DNA from 4 places in the Paenibacillus sp. FSL R7-0345 genome. Region 1 is predicted to be linked to each of the others. Evidence: riboswitches for the same ligand, from Rfam matches in the RefSeq annotation. Region 1 holds a riboswitch; each other region holds the start of a gene.
What was found. A riboswitch is a leader RNA that binds a small molecule or an ion and turns the genes downstream of it on or off. The one in region 1 is predicted to bind cyclic di-AMP.
Positions count from the first base shown of each region.

Region 1 (4,349 bases):
GCAGGTGTCATTAAGCCGCAGATTGTTCAGGAGTATGTAAATCAGGATAAAGCCGCTTTATATTTTGCAAACCTGGCCTTTATCGGAGATGATTCCAAAACCGCTGCCCTCGCAGCCTTGTCTGTCTATAATCAGAACAGCGATGCATTCTGGACCTACTATGATGCTCTTTATGCTAATCAGGGTGACGAGAACAAGGAATGGGCGACTGCAGACTTCCTGGTGGAGCTGGCGCAGAAAGAGAATCTGCCAATCGACTTCGATCTGCTCCGCAAAGACATTGAAGACAAAACCTATAATAGCCAGGTGGAGAGCGAGATTCAGCTAGCCTCGGCCTCCGGAGTATCTTCAACCCCGACTATATTTGTAAACGGGGTAATGGTGAACGAGCCGTTTAACATGGAAGCTATTGACGCCCAGATCCAGGCTGCTACTGAAGCAGCGGCTGCCGAGTGATGAGGTTTTCTGCCTTCTGCCGCCGCCATTGTCTGTATCTGGCCTGGTTTGTTTCCATTATTGCTGTTGCCGGCAGCCTGTACCTTAGTGAGGTGCTGAAATATGAGCCCTGCAAGCTGTGCTGGTTTCAGCGGATCTTCATGTACCCGCAGCTATTTTTGCTGGGAATTGCCACGTATCGCGGGGATAAAAAGATTATTCCGTACGTGTTACCTTTAAGTATCATTGGCGGAAGCATCTCTATATACCATTATGCCGAGCAGAAGATTCCTGCGCTGAGCAAGGTGCTTCCATGTACAGTTGGCGTTCCCTGCAATCAGGATTATATTAATCTTTTAGGCTTCATTACCATCCCTTTAATGGCACTTACAGCCTTCACCCTGATTACCGTTTTATTGTGGACAGGACGCAAGGATGCGGACGGGGAATAGGCAGCAGACAGGCGGAATTTAAAGCATAAAATTTTCCTGAATTTTTTGTCACAAATAACATCCAAAACACGATAAAACCATGAGACAGAGGGATAATGCAAGAGAATGAAAGCCCGACTTATCCCGGGTCCTGGAATCGCGTGTTTTGGATGTTTTTTCATTCCTTTTCATTTGTTTCACAGCTTTACTGGAAAAGCTTTGTAGACTATCATTAAGCCTTGTGAGAAGTTGAATACGCGCTGAATTTTCCGTAGGGAAATCGGGGGAACCATACTCGGCCGCAAGGCCGTCGGGGTGAATCGGAGACAGGCCGAAAAGGCTGTAACCGTAGGGCTTTCCACAGCCCGAATCCGCCAGCTAACCTCGTAAGCAAAGGTGGGATAATGACCATGCGCTAGGCATGCGGATCATTTCCGTATGCTTATTTTTGTGCCTGCATTTATGAAAATTCACCTATGAAAACGATGAAAACAGCGCACGGTATAACCGGTTCAACTAACAAAGAGAGGAACTGTTACAACAATGGTAAGCAAGGTAAAACGACTATTGATCGGACGTCCGATGAAGTCAGATGAACTCGATCATGAAAAGTTATCCAAGGTGAAAGCACTGGCTGTCCTGTCTTCTGATGCGCTCTCGTCTGTGGCCTACGGAACGGAACAAATTCTCCTGGTACTGGTGGCTGCAGGCTTCACTGCCATCTGGTACTCATTGCCAATCGCGCTTGCCGTATTGGGTCTGCTGGCCATACTCATTTTATCCTACCGGCAGACGATTTTTGCTTATCCGCAAGGCGGAGGGGCCTACATCGTAGCCAAAAGCAATCTGGGTGTTCCTACCGGCCTGTTAGCCGGCGGCTCTTTATTAGTAGATTATATACTTACTGTTGCGGTTAGCGCTTCGGCGGGTACGGACGCGATTACATCGGCTTTTCCAGGCTTGCATGATCATACGGTGCTTATTGCAGTTTCTGTTATTATATTGCTTACTATTGTCAATCTGCGCGGGGTTACGGAGTCTGCTTCTTTTATCGCAATCCCGGTATATTTGTTCGTCGGCTCGATCTTTTTCCTGATTGTTGCGGGTGTGTTTAAATACTTGACGGGGGGCGCCCATGCCAGTGTGCCTGAGATCGGCTCGGCGGTATCCAATGTCAGCCTGTTCCTGCTGCTAAAGGCGTTCAGCTCCGGCTGTTCGGCCTTGACCGGGGTAGAGGCAGTATCCAATGCCATTCCGAACTTTAAAGCTCCTGCTGAAAAAAATGCCGCCAAAACCCTGATGATGATGGGGCTTATTCTCGGCGTAATGTTCACAGGCATCACCCTGCTGGCTTACTGGTACGGTGTTACACCGGATGAAAAAGCCACAGTTGTTTCACAAATTGCCGAATCGACCTTCGGCCGCGGCGGTTTGTACTTCTTCATCCAAGGAATTACGGCTGTCATCCTGTTCCTGGCAGCAAATACTGCTTACTCGGCATTCCCGCTGCTGGCCTTCATGTTTGCCAAGGATAAATATTTGCCGCATGCCTTTATGGTCCGCGGAGACCGGCTGGGCTTTTCTAACGGGATTATTTTCCTCGGTGTGCTGTCGGCGGTGCTGGTGGCTGCTTTTCACGGAAATACAGAAGGTCTGATTCCGCTCTACGCTGTCGGTGTATTTATCCCGTTCACTTTATCGCAGCTGGGAATGATGGTGCACTGGTTCAAAACAAGACCAAAGGGCTGGCAGAACAAATTTGCGGTGAATACCGTTGGTATGCTGACTACGCTCACTATTACGCTGATCTTCATTATTACGAAATTCTCCAGCGTATGGATGGCGTTCATCTTCCTGCCGGTTGTTATGTTCGTGTTTCACCGGATTCACCGTCATTATCTCAACACGGCAGACCAGCTGCGGATTTGCCCGGCAACCGATAAGCCTTGTATTAAAGGAAGTACAGTAGTCGTGCCTGTTGCCGGTGTGACCCGTGCTGTACTGCATTCGATCAGCTATGCCAAGTCTTTGACGGATAATGTGGTAGCAGTATATGTAGGCTTTGATGAGGAAGAGATTCATAAAATGGAGCAGAAGTGGGAGGAGTGGAATCCTGGCGTGCGCCTGATTGTCCTGCGTTCCCGGTACCGGAGCATTATCCGTCCGCTCGTCAAGTTTATTGATACCGTCGAGTGGAAAACCGCTTCAACGGATCATATTACAGTGCTGATTCCGCAATTTATTACGAAGCACTGGTGGCAGGCCATTCTGCATAATCAGACCAGCCTGTTCATCCGTTCCTATCTGATGAATCAAAAGGATATCGTTGTAGCGACAGTACCTTACCATTTGCACAAATAGACAGGTGACATGAAGAAACAGCTGCTTCCGTTGATGACGGGGCGGCTTTTTTATGCACTCTTGTACAACTTTCATATATTTGCGATAATAATAATTGAGAACCAATATCAGTTGAATGATAAACAATTTCAATTGCCCTGGCACTGAAATTCATACATACCCAAAAATCACAACCATTATTAAGGAGTGGAGATAATGTCAGAACGTTTGAACACGGAACAGCTAAGTATCGGGTACGCGGAAGCAACGATTGTCAAAGGGTTGAACCTGTCGCTGCCTACAGGGAAAATTACAGCGCTGGTTGGAGCTAACGGCTCCGGTAAGTCTACGATTCTGAAAACAATGGCCCGGATTATGAAGCCCAAGAGCGGAAGCGTAATGCTGGACGGGAAGTCCATTCATACCCTGTCGACCAAAGAGGTGGCCCGCCAGCTGGCGATCCTGCCGCAGAATCCGACGGCTCCGGACGGACTGACGGTGTCCGAGCTGGTCAGTTACGGACGGTATCCGCATCAGAAGGGCTTCGGCACAATGACGCCGGAAGACCGCGAAATTATCGCGAATGCGATCACGGTAACCGGCATGGATGAATTCCATGACCGCCCGATTGACCGTCTCTCCGGCGGTCAGCGCCAGCGCGCCTGGATTGCGATGGCACTGGCTCAGCAGACGGATATTCTGTTCCTGGACGAGCCGACTACGTTCCTTGATATGGCACACCAGCTGGAAGTGCTGCAGCTGCTGCAGAAGCTGAACCAGGAGGAAGGCCGCACGATCATTATGGTCGTGCATGACTTGAACCATGCTTCCCGTTATGCGCAGCATATGGTGGCCATCAAAGCAGGCACAGTCATCAGCCAAGGGGCTCCTGCTGAGGTTATGACACCGGATGTGCTCCGCAAAGTATTCGGCATTGAGTGCGATATCGTGGCCGATCCGCGTACCGGCGTGCCGCTGTGCCTGCCGTATGAGCTGGCGGCTTATAAGGCTGCAGGATTGTAAAACAAACAACAAGTGGCACGCATACAGAGGAGGAAATGGAATGAATGATGCACAACAGCAACAGATACAGGATTTCAGCAGTACATTTGATCTGCACCACGGTATTCCGGAAGGGGCAGT
Region 1 covers NZ_CP152002.1:3,793,496-3,797,844, reverse strand. Annotated here, with positions in the region: gene NST84_RS16035 (thioredoxin domain-containing protein) at 1-456, shown strand, start outside; gene NST84_RS16030 (disulfide oxidoreductase) at 456-887, shown strand; cyclic di-AMP (ydaO/yuaA leader) riboswitch at 1,115-1,274, shown strand; gene NST84_RS16025 (APC family permease) at 1,410-3,227, shown strand; gene NST84_RS16020 (ABC transporter ATP-binding protein) at 3,423-4,229, shown strand; gene NST84_RS16015 ((2Fe-2S)-binding protein) at 4,270-4,349, shown strand, end outside.

Region 2 (4,349 bases), 3.2 Mb from region 1:
GGGCTGCCTGAAACTCCTCCCGGGTAATCCCAAACACCGCCAACCGCTTGTACAACTGCTTGCCATTGCAGTAGCCGATGCCAAGCGCATTGCCAAGCGCCATTCTCCGCTCAGCCGCTCTGGGATGCACCAGCATTCCTGCGGCCATAAGCTCGTCCAGCCCGATTAGCGCAGGCGCTCCCTCAAAAGAGGTATGCACATTGGCCAGCGCATGCCGGATCGCTTCCGGCGATGCATTTTCCACGCCAATGTCGCCTTTGCGGGTTGCATCCTTCTCAGGAATAAAGGCATGCTTGCAGCCCGGCACCTTGGACGAGACAATCTTGCGTATCCGTTCACCGGCATGGTCGGGATCGGTAAGGATGATTACCCCTCTGCGTTCCATTGCCAGCGCAATCTTGGCAATTACCTTGCGGTCCACTGCTGAACCGCCCGTCTCTATCGTATCGGCCTCCACCGCCCGTTTAACGGCAACCGTATCGCTTTTGCCTTCCACTACAATTAATTCCTTGATCATATATATATGCTCCTTCCCTTACAACACAAAAAGAAGAGGATTCGCTCCTCTTCTTTTTGGCTAAAGAATGTATAAGTGATGAGCTAGCCCGTTCATAAAGTGCTATCCCCACTATATCTTATAAACCGCTAATTTGCAAAAGACGTGGCCTTAATTCAGCTCCGGCTTCACTGGTCCAATGACGTATACCGTCCGGGACTTCCGTCCGAAATTACGGGCGTGGCTTAGTGAATCGTAGTAGACATCGATCTTGTTGCCTTTAATGGCACCGCCTGTATCCTCTGCACGGCGGAATCCCAATCCCTCAATGTACACCCACCAGCCGATAGGTATTACATCCGGATCTACAGCAATGGTACGGCCTTCAGTTACGCGTGTTCCAGAAGCCGTCTTGGTTCCAATACCGGGCTCTTCTGAAGAGTAAGCCGTCATCGAAACATTCTTGATCATTCTCTTGTACTCAAAGTCTACGCCTGCCTTATGCGCGACGTTCGTTGTTGCTGCTACTTTTTTAGCAGAGCTGGAGGTAGTTGTTTTGGTTTGGGTTGGGGTTGTTGCTGCAGCAACAACAGGTGTCGGAAGCTTCTTGGTACCAACGGCAATAATCTTGTCTTTGGTCACAGTCTGCACTTCCTTGCCGATCATGGTCTTGGAGACCAGTTCACCATCCTGATAGATCTTCTGGTAATGCTGGATGATGGCGCCCGGCTTGCCTGCCTGTGCAACTCTTACGTCTCCCTTATACAGGGAAGGATCTGCGGTTTTGATGACTTTGAAAGGCAAGCTTACTGTCTGCTGTACCGTTTGTTTGGTAATACGGACAATCTTGACTTTCATGTCAGATGTAACTGCGGTATCTAGCGAAGGGAAAATCTTGTCGTCGCCATCCAGACTGTAGCCCAGCTTGGATATGGCATCCCCGAGCGATTCCTCGGTGGTGTACAGCGTCTTAGTTGCGCCGTCTGCAGTAAGCGTAAGCTTCTGCGCACGGGTAATCGTAACACGGTCGCCGTCCTGTATTTCATCGCTAAGGCCTATGGATACTTGGTCATGCGCTGTAAGGCTAATCTGTTCCTTAGCCAGCACGTCGCTGAGCAGCGATTCACGCGTTTCAAGCGTACGCACTTCTCCGTCTATTACTAAGTTAATTACTTTATTGCCTTGGCCGTGTACGTACAGCAGAATTAACAGCGCGATAACAATCGATACCGCACCTGCAAGTGAAAGTACGCGAGGATTCACCTGCTTTAACCGTAATGCGAAAGACCTGCTGGATGATTGCGAATCATGGGATACTTCTGGTTGGAATACGCCCATTCTCTCCATCCTCCTTACATAGCCCCGTCGTCCAAATAGTATATCAAAGTTGACTGAATCATATCTGACGAAACTAGGTTTGAGATTGCAACAGGATACGCCCGCATAACTTCAGCGTTTCCTGCTCATGGATCGCCTGCCCGGCATAAGAACTCCCACAACCTGTTATATAACAGTATGCTGGGGACAGCCGCATTATTCATAACAAAAAAAGCCAAAAAGAGTTCTATAGAGGACTCTTTCGTGGCTTCTCCGGGTGTTAGAATACGCGGGAATGTTTATGCACGAGGTTTCCTCTCTTACTTGCGCTTACGGGGTTAGCTGTCGGGTTCGGGCATAAGAGAGACGCCCTATCTCAGGTCACCCGCTCACGGCGGTTGCCCTCAAATTCACCCCAAAGACCACGTGAAGAAATCAAATAATGTCTGCGGCACATCTTGTGTTGTACTCTATGTACGCCCATGCGGCAGTGCAATATTGGTTCCCCCGTTCTCCATACGGAGACTCAGCGAGACGATCCATGAATCAGTGACTGTCACAGTAACAACAGCTCACTGCACTGAAAAGATGATATCCTGTTTTGATGCATGTTGTAAAGGACGGTTCAACCACGTTTACGCAAAAAAATGATTAAAATATTGTAATATTCGTCCATTTTAAGATTAAAATGATTTAATATATCGGTTATACTTCTTTTTTCACCGGTTTTCCTCCCGATTTCAGACAATCCCAAATCGTACCAGTGCGTTCGCATACGTAATTTCCGCTAATTCCTGTAAATCAATCCCTTTTATTTCCGCCGCTGCTTCTGCAACTAATTTAACATAACTGCTCTCATTCCGCTTGCCTCTGAAGGGGTGTGGAGTCAGATAGGGGGAGTCTGTTTCGATCAGCAGGCGGTCCAGCGGCGTCTTCGCCAGCACCTCTTTGGGCACCCTGGCGTTCTTGAATGTGATTGGCCCGCCGAAGCCCAGATGAAAGTCCAGGTCGAGACACATTTTTGCCGTTTCCCAGCTGCCTGAGAAAGAGTGCATAACCCCGCCCACTTCATTTGCCTTCTCTTCCCGCAAAATCCTTACTACGTCCTCATGGGCATCACGGTTATGAATACAGATTGGCATGTTCAGCTCCCGGGCCAGCCCGATCTGCTTGCGGAGTACTTTATGCTGTACCTCTTTCGGAGAAGTATCCCAGTAATAATCCAGACCGATTTCCCCGATGGCAACCACCTTCGGATGACTGCACAGCGAAGCGATCCATTCCAGATCCCCCTCCATCATGTCAATAGCATCAACCGGATGCCAGCCGACAGCTGCATAAATATAATCATAGGTCTCGGCCAGCTTCATGGTTGTGGGGATGGTTTCCCGGTTAAAACCGATATTGATCATCTTTGTTACTCCGGCCTCCCTTGCCCGGGAGATCACTTCCTCGCGGTCTTCATCAAATTGTGGAGCATCCAGATGGGTATGTGTGTCAAATAGTCGCATAGTGCAGCTTCCTTTCTTTCTTCATTTCTATGATGAATGCCAACTTTTTTTGTATTATTTTGCAAAAATCTCGGCCACTGACGTTGGCAGCTGCGCAAGTGCCTTATTCAGCTTGTCCTGCGGGAAATACAAGTGGTATCTGCCGCGGTGAATTCCGCTGATAGAGCGTACAATATCGGAAACCTCGGAGATTTCCTTCAGCCTGTCATGGCGGTCCAGCAGCAGAATCTGTTTACTGTCGAAAGCATCTCCCGGACGGAATACATCATAGGGAAGATCTGTCGGAAAATCAATTTCAAGGTCGTATTCTGCATTCAGCCCGGCTGCGGCAAAGCTGCGGCGGATTTCGTCAATTCTCTCCGCGTCCAGGTTCTCGATCTCTACATATTTATACAGTTTACGGTGTATAAACCGGCAGCACAAGTCGCTCAGCAGCTCATCCTGCTCCAGTGTCCACTGCATAAAGACCGTCTGAATCATAGCTTCATCCATTAGTAGATACTGCTGGACCGTTACCTCACCCCTGAACAAATCCTTTAAAGGCTCAATCATGAACCCGAATGCGTACCCGCTCTCAAAAAGCTCCTTAGCCCTGCGGAAAATCTGCCGCAAAATAATTTCCGAGCTCCGTGTCACCGGATGGAAATAAACCTGCCAGTACATCTGGTACCGGGACATCAGATAATCTTCTATAGCATGCATGCCTGATTCTTTGACCACAACCCTGCCATTATAAGGGCGGAGCATTCTGAGGATCCGGTCGATATCAATAGTACCGTAGTTAACTCCGGTATAGTGGGCATCACGGAGCAGATAATCCATCCGGTCCGCATCAAGCGGTCCCGACACCAGATTTACTACAATTTCGTGCTCATAAGTTTTGGAGATGACAGAAGCGACCTTCTCGGGAAAATCCTCAGCTACCTCACGCAGAATTGCGGTAATCTCTGTATCCTCCAGAATGATCCGGCAAGTCCAGTCCTCATGGTTCATTTCAAAAGCTTCTTCTATGGAATGGGAGAACG
Region 2 covers NZ_CP152002.1:33,379-37,727, reverse strand. Annotated here, with positions in the region: gene rnmV (ribonuclease M5) at 1-517, opposite strand, end outside; gene NST84_RS00155 (G5 domain-containing protein) at 668-1,834, opposite strand; cyclic di-AMP (ydaO/yuaA leader) riboswitch at 2,126-2,355, opposite strand; gene NST84_RS00150 (TatD family hydrolase) at 2,554-3,324, opposite strand; gene NST84_RS00145 (HD domain-containing protein) at 3,379-4,349, opposite strand, start outside.
Region 2: it holds a riboswitch for cyclic di-AMP, as region 1 does, so the genes downstream of both, NST84_RS00155 (G5 domain-containing protein) here and NST84_RS16025 (APC family permease) in region 1, are expected to answer to the same signal.

Region 3 (4,349 bases), 1.2 Mb from region 1:
ATATTCCGCGGATTTTGAATTACAACGTCATTATCAGTGTGGGGTTCGTGGCCTTTGGTTTGGCTGCGGGAACCGCAGATTCCCTGAACGGTGCAGTGTTCTATCTGCTGCACGATATGCTGGCAAAAGCGCTCATGTTTATTCTCGGCGGGATGATTATTACAGCAGCAGGAACTGACCGGCTTGCCGGTATGGGCGGAATGATCAGACGGTATCCGCTGCTGGGCTGGATGTTCTTTATACTGGCACTGGCACTGGTCGGGATTCCCCCGCTGAGCGGCTTTGCAGGAAAGCTGCTCATTATCCGCGGCGCTCTGGATGCCGGAATGCTTACGCTTGCACTCATTGGTCTTGGATCAAGTTTTCTAGTGCTCTATTCGCTGATTAAAGTATTCAGACTGGCCTTTTGGGGTGATGATCCTGAGATTGTTGTGCCAAAGACAAAAAGGGGCATGAAAGGGACCTCAGCCGTGGCAGCCGTCCTGCTGCTGCTGCTTGTTATTCTGATGGGCCTTAAATCGGAGGCCGTATATACTTATGTATCTCAAGCCGGTGAAGTCCTGTCCACCCCGGCGCTTTATATTGAATCCGTGATGAAGGAGTAGAGGGAATGTTTCTGCAAATTCTGCTTAACCTGTTAATTGCCTTCTTGTGGATGTTTATTAATAATGATCTTTCTGTCTCCAGCTTCATCCTCGGTTATTTGCTTGGTGTTGCTATCTTGCTGCTTCTGCGGAGGCTGCGTCATACTCCGTTTTACCTCAGACGCTTATGGGCTGTGGTGAAGCTGCTGCTTATTTTTGTCCGGGAGCTGACGATTTCGAACTTTGTAGTCATCGGTCATATTATCCGGCCTAAACTGGCCATACGCCCCGGGATATTTGCTTATGAGACCAAGCTGTCTTCAGCGTGGGAGGTCACTCTGCTGTCCTGCCTGATCTGTCTGACTCCGGGAACCCTAACACTCGATGTTTCAGCAGACAACAAAATCCTCTATATCCATGCCATTGATATTAAGGATGCTGAGGAGATGGTACTGCAAATCAGAAGGAGCTTTGAGCAAACGATCATGGAGGTGACCCGTGGATGAACGAGCCGATATTAATGACTGCCCTGGTCATTCTGGCCCTCGCACTGCTCGCCTGCTTGTTCCGTTTATTGAAAGGGCCGACCCGCTCTGACCGGATTGCCGCACTGGATACAATCGGCATTCATGTGCTGGCAATCATTGCGGTGGTCTGTATGCTGCTGGACACACAGGATTTCCTGGAAATTATATTGGTGATCGGAATTCTTACCTTTATTGGAACTACGGCACTGGCCAGATATATTGAACGCGGCGTTGTGATCGAAGAGGAGGCAGGTGAACAGCATGATCGTTGAAATGCTCGGCAAAATTCTCGTTCTGGCGGGTGCCATTTTCTGCGGACTCAGTGCGTTTGGTTTAGTCCGGCTGCCTGATGTGTACCTGCGTTCACATGCGGCAACCAAAAGTGCGACGTTTGGTGTTTTATGCGTCCTGGGAGGCGCATTTCTGTACTTTCTTTTCGCGGACGGCACGATCAGCATTAAGCTGCTGCTCGCGATCCTGTTTGTGTTTATCACCTCTCCGGTTGCGGGGCACCTGAACGGCAGGGCGGCCTACCGTTCAGGTGTGCCGCTGTGGCGCGGAAGCGTCAGGGATGACCTGAAATCCCCGCAGGAGAACCGCAGTGAAGATAACCGTTAAGATTAAGTAAACGCTAAATACCATAAAAGGAAGCGGGGGAACCACCAATTCCGGGGTGAATCTCGAGCAATCGAGTAGGGCTCTCTTTCGGCCCGAATCCGTCAGCTAACCCCGTAAGCGTAATGAAAGGGGATTTATGCGCAATGCGGTATATTGAAGCCTTTCAGCATATATCCGGTGACTAGGAGGAGAATCAGTGATTATAGCCACTCAGCCATACTATAAAGTTGAACGGATTGTAACTGCTGACAGTATCGAGACCGTAGTTCATCAGCGGTCACTCTGCCTGTATGCTAACCGGATTGAATCGGCTTACCGGGAATTTCCGCTGGCAGAAATATTTGATGTTTCCTTCAGGGATCTTGGACAAGGGCATGGTGTGCTATATTTGCATACGAAGCATGGGGTCTATGCTTATCCTGTAGATTCGGCCGTGGAATCATTTATCACAGAGGTAAAGAGTTTGCTTGCTTAAATGCTCCTCAGCATTGAGTTTGTGTATAATCCCGTCAGCTTTCAGCTGGCGGGATTTTGCATGAAATCATTGGTTCTGGCAACACTACCCTTACCAGAATCAGGAGAACGGCCAAGGGGGATTATCCATGAGAAGCAATGATCAGAAAAGCAACCGGGATAAGGAGCAGAACGCAGTGAGCGGTCCGCTGGGAGCGGATTCATCGCTGAACGCTTCCATCATCACCCGTATCCTGGGGGAGAGTTCCGATCTGACGGTCCGCTCACTTGGGGTAGGACGAACACAGGGGGAAAAGGACATTACGGACTGTCAGATCCGGCTGGTTTATCTGGACGGGATGGTGGATAATCAGACGCTGCAGGAAAGTATCATTCCGGCTATCCAGAATATCGGACTGGTTCCTTTGGAAACCGATCTGATTGAGCTGTTCTCCAGGGAAATTCTGCCGGTGGGTCAGGTGAGCACGGTAGATAATTTCCCGCATGCGGTACGAACTGTCCTCACAGGCTGCCTGCTGCTGATGATTGACGGGTATGTGCAGGGGTTATCCCTATCCATACAAGGCTATGAAAAACGCAGTATTGAGGAACCCAAAACCCAGGCGGTTATTAGAGGACCCCAGGAGGCATTCACCGAGGATCTGCGCACCAATACTACGATGATCCGTCGTAAAATGAAGAACGAACGGCTGCGTATTGAAACACATACCGCCGGGCAGATGACGCAGACTGATATTTCCGTGATGTACATCGACGGTATTGCGGAGCAGCAATTATTGGATCAGGTCTGGAAGCTGATTGATCATTTGACATTAAAGACGGTACTGGAGGGGGAGTATATCGAAGAATATCTGCAGAGTAATAAAGGGACTATTTTCCCTACTGTGCTGAACACAGAACGGCCGGATACGGTGACCGCAGGCCTTTCAGAGGGACGGATTGCCCTGTTTGTCGACGGCTCCCCCTTTGCAATTGTTTTGCCCTCTATGTTTCTGGACTTTATTCAATCTGCTGAAGACAGCTACCAGCCTTATCTGTTCGCCAGCTTTATCCGGATATTGCGTATGGTTGCGGGCGGGATCAGCCTTATAGCTCCGGCTATCTATATCGCAATCACTACCTTCCATCAGGACCTGCTGCCCACTCAATTGCTGCTTAGCCTGATGTTCCAGCGCGAGGGTGTCCCGTTTCCGGCATTCGTAGAGGCGATCCTGATGGAAATCACTTTTGAAATTATCCGGGAAGCGGGCATCCGGATGCCGCGTAATATCGGACAGGCTGTCTCTATTGTAGGAACCATCGTAGTAGGACAAGCGGCTGTGGATGCCGGATTTGTATCGGCAGCAATGGTCATTGTGGTTGCCATTACCGGCATTTCAAGCTTTGTCATTCCCGCATATAATATGTCGATTGCCTTCCGGCTGGTGCGCTTTCTATTTATGGGGGTAGCGGCCTCTTTCGGTATTTTTGGACTGACCATTTGCTTTTGTGCGCTGGCGGTGCATCTGTGCAGTCTTGATTCCATGGGTATTCCTTATATGCGGCCTTACGCGCCTTACTTGAAGAATGAACAGGTTGACGGTCTAATCAGGGCGCCTTACTGGCTTCGCAACAAGCTCAAAAAAACCAAGGGCAGACAATCGGCATGAAAAGAACTGTGCTGGTTGTATGGACAGCCGTACTGATGACACTGGTGCTGTCCGGCTGCTGGAGCCGCAAAGAGTTGAATGAGCTGGCGGTGTCAATCGGTCTGGGCATCGACCAGACGGAGAACGGGTACCTCGTCACCACGCAGATTGTTGCTCCCCGCCAGGCCGCTTCGGGTGCGGGCGGAGCAAACGGCCCGCCCGCCCTGGTTATGGCTACTGAGGAGAGTACAGTGATTGAGGCGCTGCGCAAGCTGACCACTAAGCTGCCGCGTAAAATATATCTTTCCCATTTAAGCATTCTGCTGATTGATGAGTCCATTGCCAGAGAGGGGGTGCTGGATTCACTTGATTTTCTGTTCCGGGATCATGAGGTGCGGCCCAACTTCAATGTGGTTATCGTCCGCAACGGCACTGCACATGATGCCTTGTCAATACTGACCCCGCTGGAGCAAATGCCTGCCCGGGACATGTTTGATTCCCTGAATGAATCGGAAAAG
Region 3 covers NZ_CP152002.1:2,642,948-2,647,296, forward strand. Annotated here, with positions in the region: gene NST84_RS11005 (Na+/H+ antiporter subunit D) at 1-605, shown strand, start outside; gene NST84_RS11010 (Na+/H+ antiporter subunit E) at 611-1,090, shown strand; gene NST84_RS11015 (Na(+)/H(+) antiporter subunit F1) at 1,087-1,383, shown strand; gene mnhG (monovalent cation/H(+) antiporter subunit G) at 1,373-1,729, shown strand; cyclic di-AMP (ydaO/yuaA leader) riboswitch at 1,731-1,865, shown strand; gene NST84_RS11025 (hypothetical protein) at 1,926-2,204, shown strand; gene NST84_RS11030 (spore germination protein) at 2,332-3,852, shown strand; gene NST84_RS11035 (Ger(x)C family spore germination protein) at 3,849-4,349, shown strand, end outside.
Region 3: it holds a riboswitch for cyclic di-AMP, as region 1 does, so the genes downstream of both, NST84_RS11025 (hypothetical protein) here and NST84_RS16025 (APC family permease) in region 1, are expected to answer to the same signal.

Region 4 (4,349 bases), 3.3 Mb from region 1:
AATGACAAGACGCTTGTAAAGGTGCATCTGCCCCAGCCGGTAAACGGCGGAGAAAGTGTAACACTTAAAATCCAGTTTGAGGTCAAGCTGCCCAAAATATTCGCCCGTATGGGGACTGCCGGAAATTTTGTAATGGCCGGCCAGTGGTTTCCCAAACTCAGCGTATACGAGCCTAAAGGGACGAGAGCCGTCAAAGAGGAAGGCTGGGACCTTCACCAATACCATGGTACTTCAGAATTTTACAGTGACTTCGGCATTTATAATGTAACCATCTCTGTCCCTTCCAACTACATCGTAGGTGCTACCGGTTTTCCGGTCAAAAGCGCCCAGATCAAGCAGGACCGGAAGATCTACAAGTTCTACGCTGATGATGTGCACGACTTCGCCTGGACCGCATCTCCCGATTTTGTCGTAGCCGAGGAAGCCTTCTCAGCCCCGAATGTCCCCGGTGTACGGATCAAGCTGTACCTGGACCCGCTGCACAAGGATCTGCAGGAGCGTTATTTCCAGGCCGCCAAGGCTGCTCTGACTGCGTTCAGCAAATGGTATGGCCCCTATCCTTACTCCACCCTGTCAATTGTGGTTCCGCCCAAGGAAGGGAACGGCGCAGGCGGAATGGAGTACCCGACGCTGGTTACCGCCTTCGGTGCAGCTGAAAGCTCGCCGGGCATGTCACTTGAGCGTACAGTCATTCATGAGATTGGCCATCAGTATTTCTACGGCATGGTGGCCAGTAACGAATTTGAAGAGGCCTGGCTGGATGAAAGCTTTACCTCTTACGCCGAAGACCGCCTGATGGAGCAGGAGTATGGGGTCAGCTCCAACAATACGCTGCAGGCCAGCCTGGTTACGGTCCCTCAGCCGCTAAATCTGGAGACCTGGAAATATGCTGCTGCTGACGGCTACACACGCAATGTATATATCCGCGGCAAGCTGGTACTCAAGGATATCGAGCAGCAGGTCGGCACCAAAACCATGGATGCCATCATGCTGTCCTATGCCCGTAAATACAGGTTCAAACATCCGTCTACGGCTGATTTTCAAAAAGTTGTCGAAAAAGTAACCAAGCAGTCATGGCAGACTTACTTTGACCAGTATGTATACAGCGGCGGAGCACCCGATTTTTCCGTAGACCGCATTACCACCAGCACTGCCAAAAACAGTCCGGACGGCGGAGAAGCCCGCTATGAGGCTACGGTGGAGGTTAGCAATAAGGGCAGCAGCTATGCCAATGTTCCGGTCAAATTCACCTTCACCGACGGGTACACGGTACAGCAATTCTGGAACGGAGAGCAGAAAACGACTGCTTTTCAGCTATCCTACAAAGCCCCTCTGGCCTCTGTTGACATTGATCCCGGACACTCCATTCTCCTGGAGGCTAAGCATCTTAATAATTTCATGCTGGCCGAGCTTGCGCCGAAGACGCTCTCGCGCTGGACGCTAAGTGTAACCAAACTGCTTGAAACTCTGCTCGGAACTCTAGTCTGGTGAGGTGAAGGATAGTGAAAAGAGCGATTTCCCGCAGCTGGATCAGCATGAAGGAGCAATTTTATATTCTGATTCTGCTTTTTATCTACCGGCTGCTCTGGGGCTATTTTTTGTACAGGTTCGTCAGGTCAGCTGTCATTCCGGTCCTGCTGCGTTATCCGGACACCCATGCCGGCGGCAGCGGACTGGGCAGGCTGCTGTATTACATCGAAGGGCAGGCCGCCCTGGGTGCAGATCCGGGGGTCCAGCGCTGGCTCTGGCTGCTGCTCGGGCTGTCTCTGCTGCGGCTGCTGCTCTCCCCCTTTATCCGCGCCGGTCTGCTGCATGAGCTGCATCAGGAGCGCAGGGGGGAGCGCGGACTGTTCTTTTTCCCGGGGATGAAGCTTTACGGGCTCCCGGTGTTTATCTTCAGTCTAGCTGAATGGGCGCTCTCGGCGCTTCCATTTTACTGGCTGCTGCCCAAAATGTATAACCTGCTGTTAGGCGGGCTTCTCGATTATAGGCTCCTGCTGAAGCTTGTGCCTTATCTGCTGGCCTGGATGCTGTATCTGTATATCATCCGTACTGTACTGCTCTACATGCAATTCGGTTATACAGCCGGGACAGGCATGTTCTCCGCGCTGCTGACTTATATGAGGCTGCTTGTTCCTTCTACAGGGGCTTCAATCGCGCTTGGTGCAGGTGGGCTGCTGACATGGCTGCTGTGCGCGTTAACGGGTCTGTTCTATCCGGGACTGCCTGCGCTGCTTCTCCGTCAGGTTGCACCGCTTCCGTCCACCCTGTTCAAAATGTGGGGAATCGCCGCCCAGTATCATCTATGGAGCAGCAAAACATTTCCACAATAATTTTCCGCCAAAACGGCATATTAAAAGAGTCACTGCCTCTGCTTCAGGGGTGTGACTCTTTTGTACTTGGTATTAGAATTACAATGCATTTGCAAAACATCAAAACCTCTGATACAATGATGCCTGTACCATTAGTAACAACTTTGTAATCTTTTGAAACTATTTCGACTAACTGTATGTACCTTATACACTTCAACATTGTCAATCAACAGTCACTGTTCTGGTGCATAAAACGCCAAATTCCCAGCACCGGGAAGTGGGGGAACCATATTTTGGGTGAATTGATCTCGCTTTAGAGGGGTCATAGGGGAACCTTCTACCGAATCCTTAAGCTAACCTCGCAGGCCTTGGAAGGAGTACATCTTTTGAAAAGTCACACATTTTTTCGTACACACCTAAAAAAGAAATGCACCGCAGCAGCGCTGGGTCTTGTGATGGTGTTCACTATGGGGGCCGGAAGTGTCTCTGCTGACTCCAAAATGGATACCGTTATCGCTAAAACCATCGGAGTATCTTATAAAACCGGAGGAACAAGCACTGCCGGATTCGACTGCTCCGGATTTACAAAGTACGTATTCAAGAGCATCGGTCTTACTCTGCCCCGTACCTCCAAAGCACAGTACAGTGTAGGAACAGCTGTTTCCAAAAGCAATCTGCGTGCCGGCGATCTCGTATTCTTCAATACGCTGGGCAGCGGCGTCTCACATGTCGGTATTTACGTCGGTCAAGGAAAATTTGCACAGTCCTCCAGCTCAAAGGGTGTAATCATCAGTTCGCTTAGTCAGGCTTACTGGGCCAACCGCTACGTTGGCGCCAAACGCGTAATGAGCACAACAGCTTACCAGGCTGTCGCTTACGATTGAACATTCCCCACAACTATAACCTCTGACACATAATTGTAACTTATATGGCCCGGACTTGATTATTGCCGTAATCAGCTCCGGGTTTTCCTTTTTTATCCTTATTCTTTCTTTTACACATGTTTAGGGCTTATGAAACACCCCTCTTACTAAAAATTCCAACATTATTTCAGAAAAGGCTTACTTTGCATGTAAATTTGAGCCTTATTAAGCAGAATGCTCTCTTAAAAAGCGCGAATATTATGCACTAATATGTTTTAAGTGATTGCCAACGGCCTCTGTCTTTGCTACAATTATCGCAGTGAGCTTTTAGTAACATTTTTGTAATTATTCAACCGGGTTTTTCAAACGTTTTGTCATAATGTTCTGCCAGCTAATCTAATCAACAGTCGTGCCGAGTTCCCTTACGAAATAAGGGAAACGGGGGAACCGATTTTGGGTGAATTGACCTCCTATTCACAGAGGGGTCATAGGGGACCTTCAACCGAACCCTTAAGCTAACCTCGTAGGCATTTGGAAGGGGTATTTACTTTTGAAGAAGAAGTTAGCCGCCGCACTACTCAGCTTTTCTATTATGCTTACCATCGGGGCAGGAAGCGCTTTCGCTGATTCCAAGATGGATAAAGTCATCGATAAGGCCATCGGTACCAAGTACGTATCCGGCGGAGTATCGACTAATGGTTTTGACTGCTCCGGTTTCACCATGTACGTATTTGATAAGATCGGCATTAACCTGCCGCATCAATCCGGCTCCCAATACCAGATGGGTACTGCTATCTCCCGTGATAATCTGCGGGAAGGCGATCTTGTATTCTTTAATACAAGCGGCCGCGGTGTATCCCATGTCGGCATTTATGTCGGAGAAGGCAAATTCGCACATGCTTCAAGCTCAAAGGGCGTAACTATCAGCTCGCTGAGTGACAGCTACTACGTCAACCGCTACGTTGGCGCCAAACGGATCATGAGCACAGATGCTTACCATGCAGTTGCTACTGATGCTGAAGACAACGATGATGTTCAATAAGTAATGCTAAGACAGGCGTTTTCCATGATTTTTGCCGAAATCTTGGAAGGGGCCTGTTTTTTTGTCTATAAAATTACTTACCCCTCCCCTCCTGCATAAAACACCTTAAAACCCCAATTTTCGCGTTTTCAT
Region 4 covers NZ_CP152002.1:106,234-110,582, reverse strand. Annotated here, with positions in the region: gene NST84_RS00525 (M1 family aminopeptidase) at 1-1,491, shown strand, start outside; gene NST84_RS00520 (hypothetical protein) at 1,503-2,333, shown strand; cyclic di-AMP (ydaO/yuaA leader) riboswitch at 2,557-2,695, shown strand; gene NST84_RS00515 (C40 family peptidase) at 2,768-3,196, shown strand; cyclic di-AMP (ydaO/yuaA leader) riboswitch at 3,576-3,720, shown strand; gene NST84_RS00510 (C40 family peptidase) at 3,768-4,217, shown strand.
Region 4: it holds a riboswitch for cyclic di-AMP, as region 1 does, so the genes downstream of both, NST84_RS00515 (C40 family peptidase) here and NST84_RS16025 (APC family permease) in region 1, are expected to answer to the same signal.